2 regions of the Streptomyces nodosus genome follow, and region 2 is predicted to be linked to the other one. Evidence: riboswitches for the same ligand, from Rfam matches in the RefSeq annotation. Region 2 holds a riboswitch; the other holds the start of a gene.
What was found. A riboswitch is a leader RNA that binds a small molecule or an ion and turns the genes downstream of it on or off. The one in region 2 is predicted to bind thiamine pyrophosphate.
Positions count from the first base shown of each region.

Region 1: it holds a riboswitch for thiamine pyrophosphate, as region 2 does, so the genes downstream of both, thiO (glycine oxidase ThiO) here and CP978_RS30215 (purine-cytosine permease family protein) in region 2, are expected to answer to the same signal.

Region 1 covers NZ_CP023747.1:2,233,266-2,243,674, forward strand. Annotated here, with positions in the region: gene CP978_RS10180 (phytoene desaturase family protein) at 298-1,806, shown strand; gene CP978_RS10185 (SCO2102 family sporulation regulator) at 1,859-2,929, opposite strand; gene metF (methylenetetrahydrofolate reductase [NAD(P)H]) at 2,986-3,909, opposite strand; gene thiE (thiamine phosphate synthase) at 4,010-4,678, opposite strand; gene CP978_RS10200 (Rv2175c family DNA-binding protein) at 4,781-5,146, opposite strand; gene CP978_RS10205 (NAD(P)/FAD-dependent oxidoreductase) at 5,285-6,511, opposite strand; TPP riboswitch at 6,694-6,804, shown strand; gene thiO (glycine oxidase ThiO) at 6,803-7,969, shown strand; gene thiS (sulfur carrier protein ThiS) at 8,077-8,277, shown strand; gene CP978_RS10220 (thiazole synthase) at 8,280-9,074, shown strand; gene pknB (Stk1 family PASTA domain-containing Ser/Thr kinase) at 9,239-10,409, shown strand, end outside.
Region 2 covers NZ_CP023747.1:6,809,556-6,819,964, forward strand. Annotated here, with positions in the region: gene CP978_RS30190 (GMC family oxidoreductase) at 1-622, opposite strand, end outside; gene CP978_RS30195 (aldehyde dehydrogenase family protein) at 665-2,185, opposite strand; gene gndA (NADP-dependent phosphogluconate dehydrogenase) at 2,405-3,844, opposite strand; gene CP978_RS30205 (SLC13 family permease) at 4,041-5,324, opposite strand; gene thiD (bifunctional hydroxymethylpyrimidine kinase/phosphomethylpyrimidine kinase) at 5,428-6,225, opposite strand; gene CP978_RS30215 (purine-cytosine permease family protein) at 6,222-7,619, opposite strand; TPP riboswitch at 7,611-7,706, opposite strand; gene CP978_RS30220 (sulfite exporter TauE/SafE family protein) at 7,761-8,534, shown strand; gene CP978_RS30225 (cobalt-precorrin-6A reductase) at 8,595-9,341, shown strand; gene cobF (precorrin-6A synthase (deacetylating)) at 9,363-10,133, opposite strand; gene CP978_RS30235 (DUF309 domain-containing protein) at 10,192-10,409, opposite strand, start outside.

The DNA of each region.
Region 1 (10,409 bases), 4.6 Mb from region 2:
CCTTCCCCCGGGCCCACGTGCCTCGCTTCCGCCGGTCCCGCCGACGGAAGGAGCGGCCAGGGGAGGGCACCCGCTCCGCCGCCCCGTGCCGGCGGTGCCGGTGCCGCACCCCTTCCCGTGTCCCCACTCTCTCGTCCACGCAGGTCGGGCCCCATCCGCGCAGCTACTCATCTCCTCCTCTAGGTACGGATACTCAGGTCTGCGCACCCGCCCCCACGACGCCCCGCCGCCCCTCGGGAACGTGCTGGTCACAGGCCCGCCGCCGGGCTGTCGGCGGCGGCCGATAAAGTCACCGGCATGGCACGGATCGCGGTGATCGGCGCCGGGACGGGCGCGATGGCGGCCGCCGCCCGGCTGGCCGTCGCGGGCCACCGGGTGGTGGTGTACGAACGGACGGAGACATATGGCGGCGCGGTGCGCCGTTTCACCCGGGACGGATTCTCCTTCGACACGGGACCGGGCCTGCTGCCGCTGCCCGCGGTGTACCGCGACCTGTTCGTCAAGACCGGCAAGGAGCCGCTGGAGGCCTGTGTCGATCTGGTCCAGGTGGACCCGTCGGCTCGGCATCTCTTCGCGGACGGCACCGAGGCCCCGCTGCCGAACGCGTCACGTGCCGGTGTCGTCTCCGCGCTGGACGCGGCGCTCGGCGCGGGCGCGGGCGGGCGCTGGGGGGACTTCCTGGTGCGGGCCCGGGAGACCTGGGACCGCGCCCGCCGACCGCTGCTGGAGGAGCCGCTGTGGCCCGACTGGCCCGTGCTCGGGGAGCGCGAGCCCTATCCGGCGGTGCCGCACAAGCGGCTGCTGCGCACGCGGCGGGCCGGCACGCTCGCCGAGATCGGCGCCTGGGAGCTGCGGGATCCGCGTCTGGCGGCGCTGCTGGAGAGCGATGCCCTGGCACACGGCCTGGACCCGCGGACCACTCCGGCGAGCGCGGCCGTGCTGCCGTATCTGGAGCATGCCTTCGGCACCTGGTACGTGCGCGGCGGGATGCGGGAGCTGGCGCGGGCCCTCTATGAGCGGTGCCTGGCCCGGAGGGTGGAGTTCGTCTTCGGCGCCGAGGTCACCGGGATCGTCGAGAAGGACGGCCGGGCGGCCGGGGTGGAGCTGTCCGGGGGCGACGGCGAGGGCACGGTGATGGCGGCGGACCATGTGGTGGCCGGGGTCGCGCCCGCCGTCCTGGACCGTCTGGTCCCGGGCGCGGCGGCCGTGCGGGCGGCGGGCGAGGTCGCACCGCAGGGCGCGATGCCCAGCCGGCTGACGGTGCTGCTGGCGCTGCGCGGCGGCCGGCCGGAGGGCACCGCGCACCGGACGGTGGTCCATACGACCGACCGCGAGGGCGAGCTGGACCGGCTCTTCGGCCCGGCCCCCGGGATCCCCTCCGTCCCCACGGTGACCGTGCTGCGCCCCGACGACCCCGCGCTGGTGCCCGACTCCGGACACGAGGCCGTGACGCTGACGGTCACGGTGCCCTCGGGACAGGCCGTGTCCGCGTCCGGTGTGGACCGGATCCTCGATGCCGCGGAGCGTGCGGTGCCGGGCCTCGGGGAGCGTGTGCTGTGGCGCGAGGCGCGCACCCCGGCCGATGTCGCCGAGGAGACCGGTGCGGTCGGCGGTGCGGTCCCGGCTCCGGCCCTGGCCGCGGCCGGCGGCCGTCTGCTGCACCCGTCCAACAGCACCCGGATACCGGGACTGTTCACGGTCGGCGGCTGGTCCCACCCCGGTGGCGGTCTCCCCCATGCCGGCATGTCGGGCGCCCTGGTGGCCGGGCTGATCGTGGAGGGACCGGACTTCCGGGGCTCGCAGTGACTCCGGGGCTCACCGGGACGCGCCGAGACTTCCCCCGTGAGCTTCCGGCCGTTCAGAAGCGGTACTGCTCGTCGTAACCGTGCCCGTGCGCGCCGCCGTTGCTCTGCGCTGCCCCGTTGCCCTGTGAGGCGCCGGTGTCCTGGTACGGATACGGCTGCTCCGGCGGCAGTTCACCGCCGTAGGTGTTCTCGTCGGTGCGCTGCTGAGGGACCCAGGCACCGCCGGCCGGGGTCTCGCCGTAGCCGCCGCCCGCGTACTGGTCCTGGCCGTACTGCTGTTGTCCGTACTGCTGCTGGTCCCCGTACGAGGGGTCGTAGGAGCCGCCGCCGTAGTTCTGCGTGCCGGCGTACGGGTCGGAGTAACCGGCGTACTGCTGCTGGCCGTTGTCATAGCCGTACTGCTGCTGGTCGTAGCCGGAGTACCCGTCGTAGGCGTAGGCGCCCTGGTCCTGGGGCTGAGGCTGGCCGGCTCCGGCGTAGGAGGCGTCGGTCTGCTGGTCCGCGGGCTGACCGGCGCCGGGGTAGGAGCCCTCGGCGGCGTCGGCGGCGGAGGCGGCGAACGCCTTGTCGGTGTAGACGCCGTAGGAGCCGGTCTCCTCGGGCAGGGGCTGCGGTTCGTACACCGCGGTCGCCTCGGCCGTGGCCCCCGCGTGCTCCATGCCGTCCACGGACTTCCCGGGGGCCTCCCCGCCCGGGGCGGAGGGCCGGGTGAAGACGTCGTCGTGGTCGTCGTAGGTCCCGTCCAGGTGGTAGGCCGCGGTGACGGTCGCCTCGAAGGCGGAGACGTCCGGCGCGGCCTGCGCCGCCTCCTCCGGAGGGGCCTCCTCGCCCCGGCGGCGCTTACTGCCGCCGCCCTCGTTCTCGCGCTGGCGGTTGCCGACCGCCCAGCCTGCGGCGAAGCCCTGACGGAACGACAGGGTGACATAGGTCTGTCCGACCGCGAACGCGATCGCGCCCAGCCCGATGACCACCACGGAGGGGATCAGAACGCCGAACACGACGCCGAGGAAGCCGCCGAACGCGAGCAGTCGCCAGCGCAGACGTGCCTTGTACTGCAGCAGCACCTCACCGAGCAGCCACAACGCGACGATGCCGAACGCGATGTAGAGGACCGTCCAGCCCATGTACGCCCCTCTCCCAGTGACCGCTAGGCAGTGTGTCGTACGCCGGTGCGGCCGGTCTAGGTCCGCTGAGAATGGTGCAGACCCAGATTTTCGTAGATTTCCAGCGTCGCCGTGGAGTTGTTCAGTGTAATGAAGTGCAGTCCGGGGACGCCCTCGGCCAGTAGTCTCGCGCAGAACTCCGTGGCGAACTCGATCCCGACCGAGCGTACAGCCGCCGGATCGTCCTTCGCGCCGAGGATCCGCTCTTTCAGATCCGCGGGGATGGCGGCGTTGCTGAGCTGAGGCAGCCGCTCCAGCAGGCGGACGCTGGTGACCGGCATGATCTCGGGGATGACGGGGGTCGTGCAACCCGCGGCGGCGACCCGGTCGCGCAGCCGCAGATAGGACTCCGGCCGGAAGAACATCTGGGTGATCGCATAGTCGGCGCCGGCCCGGCACTTGTCGACGAAGTGCGCGACGTCACTGTCCCAGTCGGGGGAACGCGGGTGCCTCTCGGGGAAGGCGGCGACGCCCACACAGAAGTCACCCGACTCCTTGATGAGCCGGACGAGTTCGGCCGCATAGGTCAGACCCCGGGGGTGCGGGACCCAGCTGCCCATGGGGTCGCCGGGCGGGTCCCCGCGCACGGCGAGCATGTTGCGGATCCCGGCGTCCGCGTACTGGCCGATGATGTTGCGCAGTTCCGCGACGGAGTGGTTGACCGCGGTGAGGTGGGCGACCGGGGTGAGCGTCGTGTCCTCGACGATCTGCTCGGTCTCCTTGACCGTGCCCGCGCGGGTGGAACCTCCCGCGCCGTAGGTCACGGAGACGAAGTCCGGGGCGACCGCCTCGACCCTTCTCAGCGCGCCCCACAGGTTCCGCTCCCCCTTGGGGGTCTTCGGCGCCGAGAACTCGAAGGAGTAGGTCGTCCTGCCGGAGGCCAGGATGTCGCGCACCGTCCGTGCGCGGTCGGTCCTGGTCGATGCGGTTCCGAGGGCCATAGTCGCAGGTTAGCCAGGGGACGGCCGTCCCCCAACCGGACGCAGGGAATTTGCCCGAATTGTCGACTCCTTGTCCACCTGTCGGACAGTGTCGTCCGGATCACCCCGTGTGCGGCGCCCCGGCGGACCGCAGCCGCCGGTCGAATTCCGCCGCGGCCGCGCCCGGGTCGTCCGCCTCGGTGATCGCCCGGACGACGACCGCACGGCGGGCCCCGGCCTCCAGCACCTGGTCGAGGTTGTCCAGGTCGATGCCGCCGATGGCGAACCAGGGGCGGTCGGTGCCGAGGGCGGCGGTGTGCCGGACCAGGCCGAGACCGGGGGCGGGGCGGCCGGGCTTGGTGGGGGTGGGCCAGCAGGGGCCCGTGCAGAAGTAGTCCACGCCCTCCTGGACGGCGGCGGCCTCGGCCTCCGCCTCGGAGTGCGTGGAGCGGCCTATGAGCACGTCCTCGCCGAGAAGGGCGCGGGCCGCGGGAACGGGGAGGTCGCCCTGGCCCAGGTGCAGGACGTCCGAGGCGGCGGCGTGGGCGACGTCCGCGCGGTCGTTGACCGCCAGCAGCTTGCCGTGGCGGGCGCAGGCGTCGGCGAGGACCTGGAGGTGCTCCAGCTCCTCGGCGGCCTCCATGCCCTTGTCCCGCAGCTGCACGATGTCGACCCCGCCGGCCAGGACCGCGTCGAGGAACTCGGCGAGGTCGCCCTGGCGTCTGCGGGCGTCCGTGCACAGATAGAGGCGGGCGTCCGCGAGACGGGCGGTGCGGGCGGAGTCGGGCACGTCGGGGTCCCCCGTGGTCGATGGCGTACGGGCCGTGGTGGGCCGTGGGTCGTGGCCCGGGGGCCGCGGCCCGTACGCCGGACGGTCGTTCTCAGGATCGGATCAGACGGCGAGCGCCTGCGCGCGGCGCTTCACCTCCGTACCGCGATTCTCGCTGAGGGCCTGTGCAGGGGTGCCGGGCAGGGTCGGGTCGGGGGTGAAGAGCCACTCCAGCATCTCTTCGACCGTGAAGCCGTCGTCCCGCAGCAGCGTCAGGGTCCCGGACAGGCCCTTGACCACCTTGTCCCCGTCGATGAAGGCGGCGGGGACGTGCAGCGCCCGGTTCTCACCACGGCGTACGGCGATGAGCTGGCCGTCCTTGACCAGCTGCCGCACGCGAGTCACCTCGACGCCGAACGATTCGGCGATGTCGGGGAGGGTGAGCCAGCCGGGGACGAGAGCGTCGATCTTTGTGTCAATCTCGGTCACGGGATCAAGCGTGCCATCCCGGACCGACAGTCGGAAGCGGGGCACCTCCGGCCGGGGGTCAGGGTTGCCTCCGGCGGAGCACGCGGGACCGCCGTCAGGGCCGTGGCCCGGCCCCCGTCCGCGCCCGCCCGCGGGCCGTCAGGCCGTCGCCTCCTTGAGCGGGCGCGACGGGTCCGACAGCAGGTCCGGGTCCATCGGGGTGCCCGCCTCGATCAGCCGACGGCCCTGGGCCAGGTCCCGGGGGCGGCCCACCGCCAGAAGGGCCACCAGCCGGCCCGACCGCAGCCAGCACACCGACCAGGCCGCGCCCTCCGGGTCACCGCGCCACACCGTGGAGTCGGCGGCCCCGTGGTGGCCCACGTACTGGACGAAACGGCCGAACTGCTCCGACCAGAAGTACGGCACCGGGTCGTACGCCACCGGCGTCTCCCCGACGATGTTCGCGGCCACCGTGCGCGGCCCCTGGAGGGCGTTGTCCCAGTGGTGGACCAGCAGACGCTGCTCGTAGCGCCCCGACGGGAAGGAGGCGCAGTCCCCGACCGCGTACACATCGGGGACCGAGGCGCGCAGATGGTCGTCGGCCAGCACCTCGCTCTGGGCGCCGAGGGCGATGCCCGATCCGGCGAGCCAGGCCGTGGCCGGGCGCGCCCCGATGCCCACGACCACCGCGTCCGCCCGCACCCGGGTGCCGTCGTCGAGCACCACGGCCCCCGCCTCGACGCGTTCCACCCGTGCCCGGGTGCGCAGCTCGGCGCCGCTGTCCGCGTACCAGGCCGTCATGGGTTCGGCCACCTCCGCGGGCAGCGCCCCGGCGAGCGGCCGGTCCGCGGCCTCCACCACGGTGACCGCGCACCCCGCCTCCCGGGCGGCGGTGGCGAACTCGGCGCCGATCCAGCCGGCGCCCACCACCACGATGTCGTGCTGCTCGGCGAGGACCGGCCGCAGTCGCTCGGCGTCGTCCAGCGTGCGCAGCAGATGCACCCCGGGCACGCCCTCGGCGCCCGGCAGCCGGATCGGCTCGGCGCCGGTCGCGACGACCAGCACGTCGTAGGGCACCGGGCCCTCGGCGGTGTCCAGCTCATGGTCGCCGGGGCGGACCCGGAGCACCTCGCGGCCCAGCCGGAGCTCGATGCCCAGCGCCTCGAAGTCGACGTCGAGCGCGGAGCCCTCGGCCTTGCCGAGCAGGACCGCCTTGGACAGCGGCGGTCTGTCGTACGGCTGGTGCGGCTCCGCGCCGATCAGCGTCACCCCGCCGGTGAAGCCCTGTTCCCGCAGGGCGACCGCGGTCTGCACCCCTGCCATGCCCGCGCCCACCACGACGACGCGCCGTGCCCGGTCACCCCGTGTCTGCCTCTGCTCGCTCACCTGATCACCATAGACAACTGACGGTTCGTCAGTCAGCGGGCGTGCTGAGTGAGCTGTTCCACAGCGTTGCGCGGCGGTCCTCCTGCGGTCCGATGCCGGGGCGAGCAGCGGGCCGCCGGGCGTCCCGCTCCGGACGGAGGCTGCCTTACCGAGGCGAACGGGACGGGCTAGGGTGGCCCCCGTAAAGCACTCGCGGGAGCCCGGCGCACCGGGCTGAGAGGGAGGCTGGCGGCCTCCGACCGTACGAACCTGATCCGGGTCATGCCGGCGAAGGGAGGGGGCTGGACGCCCATGTCGCCCACACCCACATCAGATGTCCTCGTCGTCGGGGGCGGCGTCATCGGACTGGTGACCGCCTGGCGGGCGGCGCAGCGCGGTCTCGCCACCGCCGTGGTGGATCCCGAACCGGGCGGAGGGGCGGCCCGGGTGGCCGCCGGGATGCTCGCCGCCGTCACCGAACTGCACTACGGGGAGCAGACGCTGCTCGGCCTCAACCTCCGTTCGGCGCGGCGTTATCCGGACTTCGCCGCCGAGCTGACCGAGGTCACCGGCCAGGACCTCGGCTACCGCCGGTGCGGCACGCTCGCCGTCGCGCTGGACGCCGACGACCGCACGCATCTGCGGGAGCTGCACGCCCTGCAACAGCGGTCGGGGCTCGCCTCCCAGTGGCTGAGCGGACGCGAGTGCCGCCGGCTGGAGCCGATGCTGGCGCCGGGGGTGCGCGGGGGGCTCCGTGTCGACGGCGACCACCAGGTGGACCCGCGCCGGCTCGCCTCGGCCCTGGTCACCGCGTGCGAACGCGCCGGGGTCGTCTTCCACCGGGCGTGGGCGGAGCGGCTGACGGTGGTGCGGGAGCGGGCCGCCGGGGTGCGGACCGCCGACGGCACCGAACTCGCCGCGGGACGGGTCGTCCTCGCCGCGGGCAGCCTCAGCGGGCGCCTCGCGGGCCTCCCGGAGCAGGTGCGGCCGCCCGTGCGCCCCGTGAAGGGACAGGTGCTGCGGCTGGCCGTGCCGGAGCGGTACGCGCCGTTCCTGAGCCGTACCGTGCGCGCCGTGGTCCGCGGCGGCCAGCTGTATCTGGTGCCGCGCGAGAACGGCGAGCTGGTGGTCGGCGCCACCAGCGAGGAACTGGGCTGGGACACCACGGTCACCGCGGGCGGGGTGTACGAGCTGCTGCGGGACGCGCACGAGCTGGTTCCCGGGATCACCGAACTGCCGCTCACCGAGACCCGCGCCGGGCTGCGCCCGGGCTCCCCGGACAACGCGCCGCTGCTCGGTCCGACGGAGCTGGACGGTCTGCTGCTGGCCACCGGCCACCACCGCAACGGCGTGCTGCTCACCCCGGTGACCGGCGACGTCATGGCACATGTGCTGACCACCGGGGAGCTCCCGGAGGAGGCCCGGCCCTTCGCCCCCGGGCGCTTCACCGCCGCCGCCCTCGCGGAGCAGCCGGCGTGAACACCACGGAGCAGCCCGCAGGCACACCGCCGAACACCGCCGGGCCCCTCGTACGGCCATCGGGTCGTACGGCCGTCGGCCCGTCCGCACACCACGGAGCGACCAGCATGAACATCTCGGTCAACGGGGAGCCGCGTCAGGTGGCTCCCGGCACCCCGCTCGACGACGTCGTCCGCACCCTCACCGCGGCGCCCTCGGGGGTGGCCGCCGCCCTCAACGAGACCGTCGTCCCGCGCACCCGTTGGTCGTCGACCTCCCTCGCCGAGGGGGACCGTGTCGAGATCCTCACCGCCGTCCAGGGAGGCTGACCATGGCCGACGATCCCCTCGTCCTCGGCGGCATCTCCCTTTCCTCCCGGCTGATCATGGGCACGGGCGGCGCGCCGAGCCTCGATGTGCTGGAGCGGGCCCTGGTGGCCTCCGGCACGGAGCTGACGACGGTCGCGATGCGGCGCGTCGACGCCTCGGTGCACGGCTCGGTGCTGTCCGTGCTCGACCGGCTGGGCATCCGGGTGCTGCCCAACACGGCGGGCTGCTTCACCGCGGGCGAGGCCGTGCTCACCGCCCGGCTGGCGCGCGAGGCGCTCGGCACCGCCCTGGTCAAACTGGAGGTCATCGCCGACGAACGGACCCTGCTGCCGGACCCGGTCGAGACGCTGGACGCGGCCGAGACCCTGGTGGACGACGGGTTCACGGTGCTGCCGTACACCAATGACGACCCCGTCCTCGCGCGCAGGCTGGAGGACGTCGGCTGTGCGGCGATCATGCCGCTCGGCTCACCGATCGGCTCCGGGCTCGGCATCCGCAACCCGCACAACTTCCAGCTGATCGTCGAGCATGCGCGGGTGCCGGTGATCCTGGACGCCGGCGCGGGCACGGCCTCGGACGCGGCCCTCGCGATGGAGCTGGGGTGCGCGGGCGTGATGCTGGCCTCGGCGGTGACCCGGGCGCAGGAACCGGTGCTGATGGCGGAGGCGATGCGGCACGCGGTGGAGGCGGGCCGGCTCGCGCGGCGGGCGGGGCGTATCCCGCGCCGGCACTTCGCGGAGGCCTCGTCCCCCACGGAGGGCATCGCCCGGCTCGACCCGGAGCGGCCCGCCTTCTGAGCCCGCGCCCACCGGGTGCCAGGGCGCGAGCCCCCGGCGCGACGGGCCGGCGTACGCCGCCCGCGCGCCGGCGCGGGCGGGGCGCGTCACAGCTCGGCTGCAGTCCCGCGCCGGGGCGGCCGTCGGGGCCGGGCCCGTCGGTGTGCCCTCGTAGACTCAACCGCGTGGATACGACCCTTCAGGACCCCCTCGTCGGGCAGGTGCTCGACGGCCGCTACCGCGTCGAGGCGCGGATCGCCGCCGGCGGGATGGCCACGGTCTACCGGGCCGTGGACACCCGCCTCGACCGCGTCCTCGCGCTCAAGGTGATGCACCCGACGCTGGCCGCCGACCGCTCGTTCGTGGAGCGCTTCATACGCGAGGCCAAGTCGGCCGCACACCTCGCCCACCCGAATGTGGTGCAGGTCTTCGACCAGGGCACCGACAGGTCGTACGTCTATCTCGCCATGGAGTACATCGCCGGGTGCACCCTGCGCGATGTGCTGCGCGAGCGCGGGGCGCTGCAGCCGCGCGCCGCCCTGGACATCCTGGAGCCGGTGCTGGCCGCCCTGGGCGCCGCGCACCGCGCCGGGTTCGTGCACCGCGACATGAAGCCGGAGAACGTCCTCATAGGGGACGACGGCAGGGTCAAGGTGGCCGACTTCGGCCTGGTCAGGGCCGTGAACACGGTCACCGACACCACGGGTGCGGTCCTCGGCACGGTCTCCTATCTCGCGCCGGAGCAGATCGAGAACGGCACCGCCGACCCCCGGGTGGACGTGTACGCGTGCGGGGTCGTTCTCTACGAGATGCTCACCGGCGCCAAGCCCCGGGCGGGCGAGTCGCCCGCCCAGGTCCTGTACCAGCATCTGCACGAGGACGTGCCGGCGCCGTCGGCCGCCGCGCCGGGGCTGTCCGTGGAACTGGACGAACTGGTCGCCTCGGCGACCGCGCGCAACCCCGAGCTGCGCCCGGACGACGCGGTGGCGCTGCTCGGCCAGGTCCTCCGGGTGCGTGCCGCGCTCACCGAGGAGCAGCTGGACGCCGTGCCGCCGGGCGCCGTGGCCCAGGAGCACGACAACGCCGAGGACCGGACCAGCGTGATCCCTCGGCTGCTCCCGGCGGCCCCGGTCCATGAGGACGACGGTCCGGCGCTGAACCGGACGAGCCGGCTGGAGACTCGGCCGGACGAGCCCGCGGGCCGCTTCCGCCGTCCCCGGGGCGGGCTGATCGCCCTGGTGGTCGCCGCGCTGGTGCTGGTCGGCGCGGGGGCCGGCGTCTGGTACATCAACACCGGTCAGTTCACCAAGGTCCCCCCGCTGCTGGCGAAGACCGAGGCCGAGGCGCGGACCCGGC
Region 2 (10,409 bases):
GGATCGTGAGGTTGGGGCGCTCGTCCATCACCGGGTGGAGGTACGCCACCGACGCGGACGAGCGCTTGTTGTCCTCCGGGTGGTAGGCGAGGTCGAAGAAGCCGACGCCCTCGGCGAACGGCTTCCGGTTGAAGCCCTCGACGCGGGGCACGCCCAGCGCCTCCTGGGCCGCGTCGACGAAGTCGCGGGCGATGGCGTTCCGGTCCTTCTCGTCGACCGGGACGATGTGGTTGAGCAGCCGGGCGTAGTACGCCTCCATCGGCACCGCGCCCCAGCCCTTCGCTCCGGCCGCCTCCCACTCGTCCCAGTCGGACGGCAGCGGCTTGAAGGCGATCAGGGTGTTGTGGGAGGAGCAGCCGCCCAGGACCCGGGCGCGGCTGTGCCGGATGTGCGAGTTGCCGCGGGGCTGTTCGGTGGTCGGGTAGTCGTAGTCCAGCTCGCCGCCGAGCAGGCCCATCCAGCGGCGCAGGGTGAGGACGTCCTCGCGGCCGACGTCGCTGGGGCCGCCCTCGATGACGGCGACGGTGACCTCGGGGTTCTCGGTCAGGCGGGAGGCGATGACGGAGCCCGCGGTGCCGCCGCCGATGACGACGTAGTCGTAGACATGGGGGGTGTGGGACATGGGGCGTCGCTCCAGGAGGTCGGTGGGGGAGAGGAGACGGGGTCAGCCTGCGAACCAGCGGACCGGCCGGGGCGCCAGGTTCTGGTAGACGTGTTTGGTCTCGCGGTACTCGGCGAGCCCGGCGGGGCCCAGTTCGCGGCCCACGCCGCTCCTGCCGAAGCCGCCCCACTCCGCCTGCGGCAGATAGGGGTGGAAGTCGTTGATCCAGACGGTGCCGTGGCGCAGCCGCCCCGCGACCCGGCGGGCACGGCCCGGGTCGGCGGTCCAGACGGCGCCGGCGAGGCCGTACTCGGTGTCGTTGGCGAGGAACACGGCCTCGTCCTCGGTGCGGAAGGTCTCGACGGTGAGGACCGGTCCGAAGACCTCCTCCCGGACGACCTTCATCTCGCGGTGGCACCGGTCGAGGACGGTCGGCTCGTAGAACCAGCCGCTCCCGGGCCGCTGCGGCGACGGTTCGGGGCGGCGGCCGCCGGAGCGCACGACCGCACCCTCCGCGAGGGCCGAGGCGACGTACGACTCGACCTTGGCGCGCTGCTGCTCGGAGACGAGCGGGCCGCACTCCACACCCTGCTCGGTGCCCCGGCCGAGACGTATCCGGCCTGCCCGGCGGGCGAGTTCGCCGACGAAGCGCTCGCTGACGGACTCCTCGACGATGAGCCGGGCGCCCGCGGAGCAGACCTGGCCGCTGTGGATGAAAGCGGCGTTGAGGGCCTGGTCGACGGCGGTGTCGAAGCCCTCGTCGGTGGCGCAGGCGTCGGCGAAGACCACATTGGGGTTCTTGCCGCCGAGTTCGAGGGCGACCTTCTTGACGCCCGGCGCGGCGGCCTGGGCGACCTTGACGCCGCTGACCAGGCCGCCGGTGAAGGACACCAGGTCGACGTCTGGGTGCTCGGCGAGCCGGGCGCCGACGGTGTGGCCGGGGCCGGTCACGATGCCGGCGACCCCGGCGGGCAGCCCGGCCTCGATGAGCAGCTCGATGAGCGCGACCGTGGTCAGCGGGGTGATCTCGCTCGGCTTGACCACAAAGGTGTTTCCGGCGGCGAGCGCCGGGGCGATCTTCCAACTGGCCTGGAGGAGGGGATAGTTCCAGGGGGTGATCAGCGCGCAGACGCCGACGGGCTCATGGACGACGACGCTGCGGATGTCGGGCGAGCCCGCGTCCACGACCCGGCCGGGGGCTTCGGCGGCGACGAGGTCCGCGAAGTAGCGGAAGGCGTCGGCCACACAGTCGATGTCGACGCGGCCCTCCTCGAGGGTCTTGCCGGCGTCGCGGCTCTCCAGCAGGCCGAGCGTCTCCCGGTCGCGGACGAGTAGATCGGCTACCCGGCGCAGCAGGGCGGCTCGCTCCGCCACGGGGGTGCGGGGCCAGTCCCCGGTGTCGAAGGCGCGGCGGGCGGCGGCCACCGCCGAGTCCGCGTCCCGCTCGTCGCCCTCCGCCACCACGGCGAACGGCAACGCGTCCGCGGGGTCGAGGATCTCGCGGGTCGCGCCGGAGACGGCCTCCTGCCACTCGCCTCCGGCATGGATCGTCGCCCGCGCCGGTCGTGCCGTTCTGTCCGTCATGATCGGTATCGCCTCCGCGCCCCGGTGCCACCCATGTGTCACCCTCGGGCACCGGCGCATGCCCAGGTCGCCGGGTTGCATGCGTGATCGGCGGCCCGAAGTGGGCCACGCCACATACGCGTCGCGGAAAAGAACCGGCGGGGAGGCCGGGGTGCCGCACACCCCCCGGCCCCGCCCGCCTCCCCGCCCGCAGGGTTCAGCCCCCTGCTGCCGTCCGGCTCAGGCCTCCGTCTCCGCGCGGTCGGCGGTGCCCCAGAGCGTGTGGAAGCTGCCCTCGCGGTCGACGCGCCGGTAGGTGTGGGCGCCGAAGTAGTCGCGCTGGCCCTGGGTGAGCGCGGCCGGCAGCCGGTCGGCGCGCAGGGAGTCGTAGTACGACAGGGACGCGGAGAACGCGGGCACCGGCACGCCCCGGCGGGCCGCCGTGGCGATCACCTCCCGCCAGGGCACCTGGGCGTCCGCGATCTCCGCCGCGAAACCCCCGTCGGAGACCAGGCTGAGCAGGCCCGGATCGGCGGCGTAGGCGGCGCGGATACGGTCGAGGAAGGCGGCCCGGACGATGCAGCCGCCACGCCAGATCTTCGCGACCGCGCCGAGGTCGATCTCCCAGCCGAACTCCTCGGCGGCGTCCAGGATCATCTTCCAGCCCTGGTCGTAGGCGATCACCTTGGACGCGTACAGGGCCTGCTCCACCTGGGCGGTGAAGCGCTCGACCTCGTACGGGGTCAGGTCCCACCGGGTCCCGCCGGGCAGCCCGCGGTAGGCGGCGCGCAGTGCGGACTGCCCGGAGGCGGCGCGGGCGAAGGTCGCCTGGGCGACAGCGGTCACCGGGGACCCCAGGTCCAGCGCGGTCTGCACGGTCCAGCGCCCGGTGCCCTTCTGCCCGGCGGCGTCGGCGACCACGTCCACGAACGGCTTTCCGGTCGCCGCGTCCACATGGGACAGCACCTCCGCCGTGATCTCGATCAGATACGAGTCCAGGCGGCCCTTGTTCCACTCGCGGAAGATCTCGGCGATCGCCGCGGGGGAGAGGCCGGCCACCTGGCGCAGCAGGTCGTACGCCTCGCCGATCAGCTGCATGTCGGCGTACTCGATGCCGTTGTGCACCATCTTCACGAAGTGCCCGGCGCCGTCCGTGCCGATATGCGTGGCGCAGGGCTCGCCGTCGACCTTGGCACTGATCTTCTCGAACATCGGACCGAGCGCGGCATACGACTCCGGTGACCCCCCGGGCATGATGCTCGGTCCGTTCAGTGCGCCCTCCTCGCCGCCGGAGACGCCCACCCCGACGAAGTGGATGCCCCGCTCGCGCAGCGACCGTTCACGGCGCCGGGTGTCGGTGAAGTGCGCGTTGCCGCCGTCGATGATCATGTCGCCGGACTCCAGGAGCGGCGCGAACTCCTCGATCACGGCATCCGTCGCGGCACCCGCCTGCACCATGATCATCAGGCGGCGGGGCCGCTCGAGGGCCGCCACCAGCTCCTCGGCCGTCCCGGCGGCCACGAAGGCGCCCTCGTGCCCGAACTCCTCGACCAGCGCCTCGGTCCTGGCCGGGGTGCGGTTGTGCACGGCGACGGTGTAGCCGTGCCGGGCGAAGTTGCGGGCCAGATTGCGGCCCATCACCGCGAGCCCGGTGACGCCTATCTGCGCGGTCGCCTGCATGCTGTGCTCCTCGGGTCCGGATCCGCCGCGCCCGCGTTCCACGGGCGCGGCGGACGTCGCTGTCGTTCGGTGCGGCTGATGCCGCTGTACCGATCACGTACGCACGACGGGGCCGGAGTTGCTCAGTGCTCGTCCGGATTCAGCGCCGGGCGAAAGGCCCCGCTCCCGAGGCGGTCGTGCGGTTCGGGCCCCGGTCTCAGACGCCGATGGCGTGGAGGGACACCCAGAGAGCCACCACCGCGCAGCCCAGCGCGGCCGGCACGGTGAGCAGCCCGAGCCGGGTGAACTCCCTCAGATCGACGCCGTGGTCGTGCTGATGGACGACGCGCCGCCACAGCAGGGTGGCCAGGGAACCCGCATAGGTCAGGTTGGGGCCGATGTTCACACCGAGCAGCACGGCGAGCACCGCGCCGGGGCCCGAGGGCGCGGTCAGCGGGAGCAGCACCAGCACCGCGGGGAGATTGTTGATCACATTGGCCAGCAGGGCCGCCAGCGCCGCGATCCCCAGCAGGGCGGGCAGCCCGGTCCCGCCGGGGACGGCACGGCCGAGAGCGCCCGCGAGCCCGTTGTCCTCCACCGCGCGCACCACGATGCCCAGCGCCAGCACGAAGGCGAGGAAGGACGGCGCCGCCGCGCGCACCACCGTGACCGGGGTGGTCCGGCGCCGCACCAGCGCACGGACGGCCAGCGTCAGCGCCCCGGCCGCCGCCGACCACGCCGGGTCGACGCCCAGGAAGGAGGCGACCACGAACCCGGCGAGCGTGCACGCCACCGTCACCAGGGCGAACAGGGGCAGCCGCGGCGGCTCCCCGGGATCCCCGGCTGCCGCTCCGGCGTCCAGGTCGTGGCGGAAGAAGCGCCGGAGGACGACATACTCGGCGGCCACGGCTACCAGCCACGGCAGCGCCATCAGCGCCGCGAACCGGGTGAAGCTCAGCCCGGCCGCGCCGTACGCCAGCAGATTGGTGAGATTGGAGACCGGCAGCAGCAGCGAAGCCGTGTTCGACAGATGGGCGCAGGCATAGAGGTGCGGCCTGGGGCGGGCGCCCATATGGGCCGCCGTGGCGAACACCACGGGCGTCAGCAGCACCACCGTGGCGTCCAGGCTGAGCACCGCGGTGATCACCGACGCCAGGAGGAACACCGCGGCCAGCAGCCGCCCCGGAAGGCTTCCGCGCCCCGGCCGCCGGCGAGACCCCGCGGCCCACCGCGCCATCCAGGCCCCGCACGCCTTGAACAGCCCCTCCACGGCGCAGAAGTGAGCCAGCACCAGGACGGCCGCCAGAAAACCGATCACCGGCCCCAGCTGCGCCGCCTCGGCACGCGCATGGCCCGGTGAGATGGCGCCGGCCGCGACCGCGATCCCGGCGGCCGGCACCGCCACGACCGCCTCCGGCAGCCCGAACGGCCGTACCACCGCTCCGGCCAGTACGACGACGAGCAGGACGACGGAGAGGGCCTCGGCGAGCGCGGTGTTCAGGGCTCGGTCCTTCCAGGACGGAATCGATGGTTCCCCTCCATCACATCAGTCCCGGCGCAAGCGCTGCGACACCTCGACCCGGGTGCCGGTCCGGACCCGCCCCTCACCCGCCTGTGCGCGACCGCCATCCGTGGTCCACCGGGCCGATTCCGGCGCCCAGCGGGAACCCCGCCGCGATCGCCGCCGTGACGTACTCCTTGGCCCGCCGCGCCGCCTCCGGCACCGCGAGGCCCCGCGCCAGCCCGACCGCGACGGCCGAGGCCAGGGTGCAGCCGGTGCCATGGGTGTGACGGTTGTCGTGGCGCGGGGCGCGCAGCCAGTGCTCCTCCTGACCGTCGGTCAGCAGATCCACGGCCTCGCCGGGCAGATGCCCGCCCTTGACGAGCACCCAGCGGGGCCCGTACGACAGCAGCCGGGCGGCCGCGCGCCGCATGCCCCCTTCGTCGGTCACCCGGAGGCCGGTCAGCTCCGCGACCTCGTCGAGATTGGGGGTGGCCACCGTCGCACGGGGCAGCAGCCGGGTCCGTACGGCGTCCAGCGCGTCGTCGGCGAGCAGCCGGTCCCCGTGCTTGGAGACGCTCACCGGATCCACCACCACCGGGGCCCCCACGTCAGCCAGCAGCTCGGCCACCGCGGTGACCAGCACGGGTGACGCGAGCATGCCCGTCTTGACCGCCTGGACGCCGATGTCGTCGACCACGCTGCGGTACTGGGCGCGCACCGCGTCCACGGGCAGCTCCCAGGCGCCCTGGACACCGAGGGAGTTCTGCGCCGTCACCGCGGTGAGCACGCTCATCCCGTGCGTCCCGAGCGCCAGCATGGTCTTCAGATCGGCCTGGATCCCGGCTCCGCCGCCGGAGTCGGACCCGGCGATCGTCAGGACCCGCGGTGGCGTGGTCATGCCCGGCCCCCTTCCTCGCGCAGCCGCAGCGGGGCGTACAGCAGCAGGGCCACCAGGAACGCCACGTAGTACGAGACATCGGCGCCGTGCAACGCGCGGGCGACCGGACCCACATACACCCCGGTGTCCATGAACGGCACCGCCGCGGCGAAGGCGCCCGCGAAGGCCAGCAGCGGGGGCCACGGCGACCTCGGCCGTGCCGTCGCGGCGGCCAGATCGGTCACGGCACCGCGCCGGGCGCGCCAGTCGACGACCACGATCGCCACGAACCCGGGGATCCAGTAGCCCACGAACAGCAGGACGTTCTGGAAGCGGGCCGTGGTGTCGGCCGCGTGCATCCACAGCACCAGCGGAAAACCGAGCCCCGCGGCGAGCGCCGCCGCCACCGGACGCGCGATGCGCACCCCGACCGTCTGCAACGCCAGGGAGCCGCTGTAGTCGTTCATCGCGTTGCTGCACAGCGCCGCCAGCGCGACGGCCAGCAGCCCGAACGCCCCCGGCGCGCCCCCGCCCAGCAGGGTCTCCACCCCGGCCGCCGTCTGATCGGTGAGCACCGAGGCGCCCCACAGGCCGAGAGTCTGGACGGCCAGGAAGGACACCACCAGACCCAGCAACGTGCACCAGAACATCCGTACGGGGGAGGTGGTGCGCGGCAGATAGCGGCTGAAGTCGCTGGCGTACGGCGCCCAGGACAGGGTCAGGCTCAGCGCGATCGTGCTGGTCAGCACGAAGGCACCCGCCCGGTCCGCACCCTGCGCGCCGCCCGTCGCGGCGAGGTGGAAACCGGCCGGCATCCGCAGCGCGATCAGCGCGAAGGCCGCCGCGAGCACAAAGGTCATGACGGTCTGGAGCCGGTGGATCGCCTCGTAGCCCAGGGCGCCGAGGGCACCCTGCCCCACCATCATGACCAGAACGCCCAGCCAGAACGGCCAGCCGCACAGCCGCGCCAGGGCGTCACCGCCGAACAGCCCGATCAGCGCGTCCCAGGCCACCGACGACATCCACTGCAGCACGCCGGGCAGCACCACCGCGCGCCCGAACGCCAGCCGGGCCAGCGGGAGCTGGCCGGCGCCGGTCCGGCTCCCCCAGGTGCCGAGGTAGGCGGTCGGCACCGCGCCGAGCACCGTGCCCAGGACGACCGCGACCAGCGCGGTGGTGAAATCCAGGCCCAGCGAGATGCCGATGGTCCCGGTGAACACACCGGTCATGGTCAGGTTCGGGGCGAACCACACTGTGAAGAGCCGGCCCGCGCCGCCGTAGCGATTGCTCTCCGGGACCGGTTCGATGCCGTGCCCCTCGACCCTGAGGTCGCCGGGAGCGGCCGGCATCCGACCGTCGAAGACGGCTCGCCGGTCGTCGGCGGGCAGCCCGCCGGAAACATGCGCCAAAGGCATGGAAGACATCCCTCCGCCAGTACGAACTGGTTCAGGTTCGACGGGTGTGATCTCAGCCCCCGAGGGGGGGCACCCCGTGTCCGGTACGCCGGAAGACTACCCCGAGCGCGATCGGAGGCGTGACATAGCATCGGTCCCCACATGAACACGATGACGCTCTGGGACATATCCCCGTGGGGATTCGCCGCCCTGGCCTGCGCCGCGCTGTTGGTCGGCTTCTCCAAGACCGCCGTGAGCGGCGCCAACACGGTCAGCCTCGCGATATTCGCCGCCGTCCTGCCGGCCCGCGCCTCGACCGGCATCCTGCTGCCCGTCCTGATCACCGGTGACGTCCTCGCCGTCCTCACCTACCGGCGGCACGCCCACTGGCCCACCCTGTGGCGGCTGTTCCCCGCGGTCGGCGCGGGAGTCGTCCTCGGCACGCTGTTCCTGGTGTGGGCCGACGACGGGATCGTACGGACGTCGATCGGCGCGATCCTGCTGCTGATGACGGCGGTCACCCTGTGGCGGCGTCGACGTGCCGACCGGGCCGGGGAACCCGAGACGGAGACCACCCCCGCCGCCCGGGCCAGGGCCCGCTCCTACGGCGTCCTCGGCGGCTTCACCACGATGGTGGCCAACGCGGGCGGCCCGGTGATGTCGATGTATCTCCTCTCCGCCGGCTTCCGCAAACTCGGCTTCCTCGGCACCTCGGCCTTCTTCTTCCTGATCGTCAATGTCGCCAAGGTGCCCTTCAGCGCGGGACTCGGCCTCATCGACGGCCGCTCACTGCTGCTGGACGCGGCCCTCGCGCTGTTCGTGGTACCCGGCGCGTTCCTCGGCAAATGGGCGGTGCACCACATCAACCAGCGGCTGTTCGAGCGGCTGGTGATCGTGGCGACGGTGGTGGGCGCCCTCCAACTGCTGCTGCGCTGAGCCCGCGACCGGGAGCCCCGCACCGGCCGGCGCCGGACGCCTGCCCGTACCCTCGGCCTCATGCCCCCGCACGTCCTGATCCTCGGCGGTACCACCGAGGCACGCGAACTCGCCGCCACGCTCGCCGCCCGGCCCGGAGTCCGGGTGACCACCTCCCTGGCCGGGCGGGTGTCCACCCCGGCCGCCCCCGACGGGGACATCAGGATCGGGGGCTTCGGCGGAGCGGAGGGGCTGGCCGCCTGGCTCCGCGAGCACCGGGTGGACCAGCTGGTCGACGCCACACACCCGTTCGCCACCGCCATCACGGCGAACGCGGCACAGGCGGCGGCCGCCACCGGGATCCCCTCGCTGGTACTGCGCAGGCCCGGCTGGAGCATGCTGCCCGGCGAGCGCCGGCACGAGGCGGCCTCCCTCACCGACGCGGCGGCGCTGCTCCCCCCGCTGGGCCGGCGGGTCTTCCTCACCACCGGCCGACTGGGCCTGGCCGCCTTCGCCCACCTGACGGACCGTCACTTCCTGGTGCGGTCGGTGGAGCCGCCCGTCCCCCCACTGCCGCCGGACCTCGAAGTGCTGCTGGCCCGAGGGCCGTTCACGGTCGAGGACGAGACCGCCCTGCTGCGCCGGCACCGCATCGACGTCCTGGTGACGAAGGACAGCGGGGGAGCGGCGACCGCGGCCAAACTCACGGCCGCACGGAACCTCGGCCTCCCCGTGCTGCTCGTCCGCCGTCCACCCCTGCCGGACGGAGTGACCGCGGTCCCGGATGTGCCCACCGCTCTCGCCCGGCTGGGACTCGGCCGTCGCTGACGGCCGCCCGGGCCCGGCGCCTCAGTCCCGCGGATGCCTCCGCAGCAGATAGGTGTCCATGATCCAGCCCTTGCGCTCCCGTGCCTCCGCACGCAGCCGCTCGATGCGACCGGCCGTCTCGGCCAGGGGGCCGGACACCAGGATCTCGTCCGGTGTGCCGATGTACGCACCCCAGTAGATGTCGATGTCCTGGTCCGCGTACCGCAGAAAGGCCTGCTGGGCGTCAAGCATCACCACCACGTCGTCGACGCCCTCCGGGAAGCCCTCCGCCAGCCGGCGCCCCGTGGTGATCTGCACGGGCCGGGCGACCCGGTTGAGCCCCGTGCGGTGCCTGGCGACCAGCGCCGAGATACTGCTGACGCCCGGCACGACGTCGTACGAGAAGGCCACCGTGCCCCGGCCGAGCACCTCGTCCAGAATGCCGAGCGTGCTGTCGTAGAGCGCGGGGTCGCCCCAGACCAGGAACGCACCGCACTCGTCCTCGCCCAGTTCCTCCACGATGAGCCGCTCATAGATCTCCGCACGCGCCGAACGCCAGTCGCCGACGGCGGGGGAGTAGGCGCTGCCGCCCGCGGAACGGTCGCGCTCGGGGTCGCGCGCCTCGACCAGACGGTACGAACCCTCCGGCAGATGCGCCTCGAGGAGCTCCCGGCGCAGCCGGACCAGATCGGACTTCACCTCGCCCTTGTCGAGGACGAAGAACACGTCCGTGCTCCTGAGCGCCCTGACCGCCTGCAGGGTCAGCTGCTCCGGGTCACCCGCCCCGATCCCGATCACATGAATCCTTCGCACGCCCCGAGTCTGCCGTACCCCACCGACAACACGCGTCCGCCCCCCGACGCGGCCCGCCTCAGACCCGGCCCCCGCGCAGCCGGGGAGCCCGGGCCCGGGCGTCGACCGCGGCCGCCTCCCGCTCCACCTCCGCCGCCAACTCCCGTGCCCAGGCCACCACGTCCGCCAGCGCCATGCCGTACGGCCGGTCCCGTCCCGCCTCGGCCGCCCACTCCTCGACGCCCCCGGCACCGCGCCGCAACAACCGGGCGCCACCGGTCGCATTCCCCCGGGCGG